3 regions of the Paenibacillus sp. 01T47 genome follow, and region 3 is predicted to be linked to each of the others. Evidence: riboswitches for the same ligand, from Rfam matches in the RefSeq annotation. Region 3 holds a riboswitch; each other region holds the start of a gene.
What was found. A riboswitch is a leader RNA that binds a small molecule or an ion and turns the genes downstream of it on or off. The one in region 3 is predicted to bind cyclic di-AMP.
Positions count from the first base shown of each region.

Region 1: another riboswitch for cyclic di-AMP. It lies ahead of AC1DOV_RS30990 (C40 family peptidase); the one in region 3 lies ahead of AC1DOV_RS06220 (C40 family peptidase).
Region 2: another riboswitch for cyclic di-AMP. It lies ahead of AC1DOV_RS12460 (TrkH family potassium uptake protein); the one in region 3 lies ahead of AC1DOV_RS06220 (C40 family peptidase).

Region 1 covers NZ_JBFTPA010000026.1:42,444-44,710, reverse strand. Annotated here, with positions in the region: gene AC1DOV_RS30995 (FAD-binding domain-containing protein) at 1-859, opposite strand, end outside; gene AC1DOV_RS30990 (C40 family peptidase) at 1,018-1,494, opposite strand; cyclic di-AMP (ydaO/yuaA leader) riboswitch at 1,498-1,651, opposite strand; gene AC1DOV_RS30985 (hypothetical protein) at 1,884-2,033, opposite strand; gene AC1DOV_RS30980 (hypothetical protein) at 2,068-2,267, opposite strand, start outside.
Region 2 covers NZ_JBFTPA010000005.1:98,325-100,591, reverse strand. Annotated here, with positions in the region: gene AC1DOV_RS12460 (TrkH family potassium uptake protein) at 1-1,060, opposite strand, end outside; cyclic di-AMP (ydaO/yuaA leader) riboswitch at 1,151-1,355, opposite strand; gene AC1DOV_RS12455 (CPBP family intramembrane glutamic endopeptidase) at 1,601-2,267, shown strand, end outside.
Region 3 covers NZ_JBFTPA010000002.1:475,258-477,524, forward strand. Annotated here, with positions in the region: gene AC1DOV_RS06215 (chromate transporter) at 1-230, opposite strand, end outside; gene AC1DOV_RS06220 (C40 family peptidase) at 365-841, opposite strand; cyclic di-AMP (ydaO/yuaA leader) riboswitch at 845-979, opposite strand; gene AC1DOV_RS06225 (MATE family efflux transporter) at 1,215-2,267, opposite strand, start outside.

The sequences.
Region 1 (2,267 bases), on a different contig from region 3:
AGAAATCATCATGATACATCGCTTGATATAAATAAAAATCACGCCATGCCAGCTGCCGTACCCATGATTCAGACCCCGGGAGCCCTTGGGTCATTTCGTAGGCTTGGCGGGCGGAGATGGCGCCCGTATTAAGGAAACGTGCAAGCTGGCTTGTATGATCATCGGCATAGGCGTCCCTGCTCTCCGAATAAGAGGCAAGGCGTTCTCGTACGAACCGTTCCAGCTTGGATAATCCTTTGGACGATCCTTGCACGTTTGTGCCGCCTAGGGCGCATGAAACGGATTCGGGCAAAGCGAAGGACTGCGCAACCTTGGCATTAATTTCGCTTAAGGTAGCAAGCTCATGAATCGTCGTTTCACTCATTGGGCTATAGCACTCCAGCATAAAGCTGCTCCACTTGCGATAAAAGGGTGTGAAAACCTTGTATGGATCCATTTTTCGAGCAAATGCCGGGAAAGCATCTAGATCAGCAAGAGGTGAATCGGCAATAGACATCCAGCGGCGGCCAAGGCTGCGTGTGATTAGCCCAAGCTGCTCATCTCGCTGCCGTGAGTAAGGCGTATAGTCTGTATGAACAATAACCTCATCAATAGGATGCGCATGCAGCAGAGCTTCGGTGATCGCAGCAGGATTACCATAAAGCACATGCAGTTCCTTTCCTGCATTAGAATAGTTGTGCAGAAGCGAGGCGGCTTGCGCCATGAAATTCCGGCCGCTATGACTAGTTAAACGGCCATCTCCTGTAATAACGGGATCTATGATTAGCAAATGAATGCCTTGTTTCTCTTTTTTCTTCAAATAATCAAAAGCGCGCAAATCTGCAATACGCAAATCCTTGCGGTGAATAAACAAATACATCAGTGATAGCTCCTTCCATAAGCGCAACATTGAACGGCCGCATTCCAGCTGGAATGAAACAGCAAAGCCGCAAGTCATTTGTCGTCAGAGGACAAAAAACTGCGGCTTTGCTAGATGAGTCTACCCGTTCAACCCTCAAGAAGAGGGATTAGGCTGCTCTATTTTACGTCAACGTTGGCTTGGTATGAATCAGCATCCATGATACGACGAGCAGTTACATATCGTCCCTCATAGTACTCGGAGTTAAGTTTGTCAGTTACAACGCCTCTGCTCGAGGATGAATGTACAAACTTGCCATCTCCAATGTAAATGCCAACATGGGATATGGCGCTATTATTGCCGCCAACTGTGTCGAAGAACACAAGATCTCCCGCAATGAGGTCAGCCTTAGCGACCTTTGTACCTTCTTTTGCTTGCGAACCAGAAGTACGTGAAAGCTCAATGCCCATTTTCTCGAACACATAGCTCGTGAAGCCGGAGCAATCAAAACCTTTCGACGACGTTCCGCCGCTTTTGTACGGAGTGCCAATAAGATCATTAACAATTCCGTTCAATTTTGAGTCAGCGAAAGCGCTTCCCGCTTGAAAAGCGAGCACGAGAACGAGACCCAGGATTAATGCGGTAATCTTCTTCAATTGTGAAACTCCTTCCAATGCCGACGAGGTTAGCTGTGGGGTTCGGTTGAAGGCTCCCTATGATTCCTCGGGCGTTTGAAAAAAACTCAAACGTCGGAATCAATTCACCCAAAGTGGTTCCCCCGTATCCCAATAGGGAATTAGGCAGTTTTTTTATTGCTTTGAGAAATATTCGATTATTTTCAATGATCTCCTGCCTTTAGTGGCAATTTCTAATAATTCTCATGTAACCTTTTGACAATTTGCTTCGTTAAACCGTTCTTTCTGTAATATAAACACGCCATAGTAGTGCTTTCTAACTAAATACATGGAGTCAATTTCATTAATTATGTGGATGTTGTGTAAAATATACCGATTTGTCCTTTAGGCGCTATATCGCAAGGACTAGCTTAAAGTGCCGTAAACGGCGGTATTTCACCATTTTGCTCCTCATAAATTAGAAAAATCTCATCTATATCACTCGTGAATAAGCGTAGATTCAGACAGCCTAGCTGCTGCTCCAGATAGAGCGGCAGAAATAGACAAAGGAGGCTGTTCATGAGAACAGCCCCTTTGGGCAATCGAAAAAAAGATTTATTTTGCAGTAACGATTTTTTCAGAAATGAGCTGTGGATCGTTGTTTTTTTGCTGCATCCAAAACTGTACCTTGTATTTTCCAGCATTTTTAAAATCGTAGGAAACGAGCTTGGAACTGAACCAAAAGGTGTCTTTTTCGACGAACTCTTTAAAATCATCATCATCCTGGCTGCGGCTGTCGATTGTCGTTTCCTTAT
Region 2 (2,267 bases), on a different contig from region 3:
TCGTGAGTGCTTTAAAAATTCTGTCTTTGCCTAATCTGTAACGGAAAAGAACGATGTCCTCTCGTCCTCTAATCATTGCAAATACAGCGCCGACCAGCGTTGCAAAGGTTGTTGTTTTGATGCCGCCGCCCGTCGAGCCGGGCGAGGCGCCAATAAACATTAATATAATGGTGAAAAACATCGTCGCTTGCCGGATAGCCGTATAATCAAGCGTATTGGCTCCTGCCGTCCGCGGCGTTACCGACTGGAAGAACGAGGACAAAATTTTCCCGCCCCAGTCCAGAGAGCCCAGTGTCTTCGAATTCGAGAATTCAAAAATAAATATGACGAGTGTCCCTACTGCAATAAGTGTTCCTGTCATAGATAGCACGACCTTGCTGTGCAGCGACAGCTTGCGGTTTTTGCGGAACTCCATCAGGTCCGACATAACGACAAAGCCAAGTCCGCCCGAAATGATCAGCATCATAGCTGCAATATTGACGACTGGATCAGAAACGTATAAGGTCAAGCTGCGATAGTTCCCAAAAATATCAAAACCAGCATTGTTAAACAATGAAACCGCATGAAAGGCTCCAAAATAAATCGCTTTGCCCAGCGGCATATCAAATGCAAACCTCGAAGCAAACAACGCAGCGCCAATAAGCTCTATTGTCAATGAATACACAATAACGCGTCTAATCAAACGCACGATGCCTTCCATGCTCGACTGGTTCATGGATTCCTGCAGCAAAAGCCGCTCACGCAGCGAAATCCTCTTGCGAAGTACGAGCGCTACCAGCGTCGCCATCGTCATAAATCCGAGTCCGCCAAGCTGGAACAGGCACATTAATATGATTTGACCCCATATAGAGAAATAAGTTCCGGTATCAACGACAACTAACCCTGTTACACAGGTTGCCGAAGTTGCCGTAAACAGCGCATCTATAAAAGGCAATCTCTCACCGCTTACCGATGCAAAAGGCATGGATAATAATAAGGCACCCAGCAATATAATAAGAGCGAATCCACTTACCAAAATACGCGGGGGTGACCACTTCAAAACATTCCAACTAACCTTCATTCATTTCCCTTCTTTTTGATTATGTCATATTGTCATTTATTGTTTTTAAGCATAAAAAAAAGCACTGGAAACTCAAGTGCTCGTGCGATGAGTCCTGTTCCAATACGCCTTCGAGGTTAGCTGACGGATTCGGGCCTGGACAGGCAGCCCTATTCAGCGGAAGAAGACGATGCTTCACCGCTAAAATTCACCCCATGCTATCTAATGTTGAACTGCTTTGCTTTCAGCAGGCTCATCCATTTAGACAACTTTATGGTTCCCCCGATTTCCTTAGGAAATTCGGCTATGCTATGCAATTAGTATGACGATAACGATTATAATCCCTAAGCACTCCTGATATAAAGGTGACGTTTATGACAAACAGGACGATATTAGCTCAAATTAGGGCAATGGGACGAACCAGCACATAGCTAGCTTGCTGGACATCGTTATTTCGCATTTTTTTGAAAACAAACGGTCATTTTCATTGGATAATTTAGGGATTCATATGTTAAGGTAATAAAATGAGCTATTTATTATGAAGACAGTTGAGGTGAAACTATGATTGATTCTATTAAACCCAATGAATGGAAACGATTTATATGGGCAGCAGTTGCTTGCTTTATTATTTATGGGGCCGTACAAATCGTTCCAATGATTACGGCTATCTCATCTGGCGAAATGAATACCAAGGTCATTGCGAAATCAGCGGCGGAGGATAAGGCGTCTGCATTTGTTGAAAAAGAAACAGGCTTGAAGGTGAAATCGGCTAAAGCCGTACATCAAACCGATAAAATTATGAATGGCTACTTATCTAAATATGAGCTAGTCAAAGCATATACGGATAAATATGACCCCATGTTTCCTACAGATACGTTTCAGGTTGATCTTAAATTCGTAGGCGGCGGCAGCGGATATGTTTATCTACATATGCATAGCGGGAAAGTCGTAGCTTGGAACTTGAAGCTTGAGGGGGAACAGCTATCAGATGCAGATAAAGCAAAAGAAGCTATTGCCTTTCTAACTGCAGGAAATTTCAGCGGAACTGAATTCATAGGCGGGCAAATATTGCCTAATGGCGATTGGCAGCCCAAGCCTCCTGCAGGTTATTCCATTAAAAATGCTCATCTTAACGTATTGGTTAACGCTCTTGTCGTGAATGACCGTACGATCATTACTAAATATAAACCGGTATTCGAGGCACCATCCGATTACATAAACTATGTAG
Region 3 (2,267 bases):
ACTATCCCTATACCGATCCCAACTTGACTGCTGGCTGGTCCGGGTAGAAACTGACATAAAGCAACGAGGTCTGCATAACTACGTTCATCCATCCATTTACGGCGACGAATATACTCATTGTGAAAATAACCCAGATGGGCTATCGGACCCCCAAATGAGGTTAGTCCTAGTTTAGTAGATACAGCTAGTACCTCTACCAAAGATGCGATTGTTCCTCTTTTCAATCCTATAACCTCATTCCATTACTCATGTTATTTACATTGTAAGCTTGCGAATTATTGGCTTACAACCCTTTAACAAATACTTAATAAATGGTTACATAAAAAAAACCACCTCGTAAGGTGGTTTTTAAAATCATTACACATTATTTAGACTCCATCATCGCAGCAAATGTATCTTCTGTTACGACACGCCTTGCTGTTACATAACGTTTTGCGTAATAAGAATCGTTAAGATTTGTAATCGTAACCCCTTTGCTTGTAGAAGAATGAGCAAATTTCCCATCCCCAATGTAAATGCCCGCATGAGAAACGCCTTTGCCGCTTGTGTTGAAGAACACAAGATCACCCACGCGTAGTTCATCTTTATTGACCTCTGTGCCTGTGTCTGATTGCGATTGAGATGTTCTAGGCAGCTTAACATCAAATTGATTAAAGATATGTAGAATAAAACCCGAGCAGTCAAACCCTTTGCTCGTTGTGCCTCCCCATTTATAAGGAGTTCCAACAACCTCGCTAATGGAATTCGTAAGCACTGACTTGTCCGACTTATCTGCAAGCACGCTTCCTCCTCCAGTAAGCAGCAGCAAGCAGGATAACAATAAAATAAAACCCTTCTTCAAAACAACTTCTCCCTTCGGTGCCTACGAGGTTAGCTTATGGGTTCGGTTGAAGATCCCTATGCTTAAAAAAATACATTAAGCAATTCACCCTAGGTGGTTCCCCCGTTTCCGATATACAGAACTCGGCATGTCAATAAACCTTATAGTATCGTTAAATTCGATTGTTTTTACCATAATCCTGCAATTGGTTTATTAGAATACTTTCATTTTTCTTCATTATTATTATTTATTTAGCTGTTCACTACATGATTTTTGTCAAAGGTGCTGATTTTTTTGTAATTAAAATAGATGAATTTCCAATCACATTTTCAAAATATAACGGTTTAAACACAAAAAAAGAGTATCCGTATTTTCATACAGTTACTCTTTCTAGTTAAGCAAGTTTCGCCAAAATATCGACCTTCTGCCAAGAACGTCTCCTCCATCTGTAGAACATCAGTAATGCTCTTATCCATTCATCGATTGAAAAGGCCAGCCATATTCCTACCAACCCCATGTCGAACACAATCCCGAACACGTATGCCAGCGGCACACTAATCCCCCACATGGATACTAACCCGGCAGCAACAGGAAATTTCACATCTCCAGCCGCATTTAGACAACTGATAAGCACCATGTTGCAAGCCCGAGCCGGCTCCAGCATAATCGATAACAACATGAGCTGCTTGCCTAACAATATAATTTCCGCATCATTAGTAAAGAGGCTGAGCAATAGACCTGAGAAGCTATAAATACAAATACCAAGCGCAAGCGAAATGACGAACGCCAGCTTCAAACTTTGAATACTGGATCGATAAGCATCATCCTTCTGATGGGCTCCAATCAGATGTCCAACAATAATTTGCGTTCCTTGACCTATTGCCATTGAAAAAACAAAAACAAAAGAAGTTATGCTCTGCGAATAAATTTTTGTCGTTAACGCTGCCGTACCGATCAGCGTGACTAGATATGTGATTACAACCTGTGAAAGATTATAAGAAACATGCTCACCTGCCGAAGGAATACCTAGTTTAAATATAAGGCCAATATTTTTTCTTTGAAACTTAAATGGACTAATCAAGCCAACCTTATACTCCAAGCTTCGAATACATAAAATCAAATAAGCGATCATCCCTATGGCACGGGTTAGCCACGTGGATGCTGCTACTCCTTCTACGCCTAAATTAGGTAAGCCGAAGGGCTCCATCAGCACCAGATAATTTAAAGTAATATGCAGAACATTTATCCCCAATGCGATGAACATCATTTCTTTCACAATACCGCGGCATCGTAAAATAGTACCTAACGTCATGCTTATTGCTGTGATGAAGACGGAGCTGCCAACAATCGATAGATAGCTGACTCCTTCTGCCATCACATCCTCGGGCACTTTAAAAAGCGCTAAAAACACGTCGGCATAGACAATCAATCCTACGCTAGCTATTAA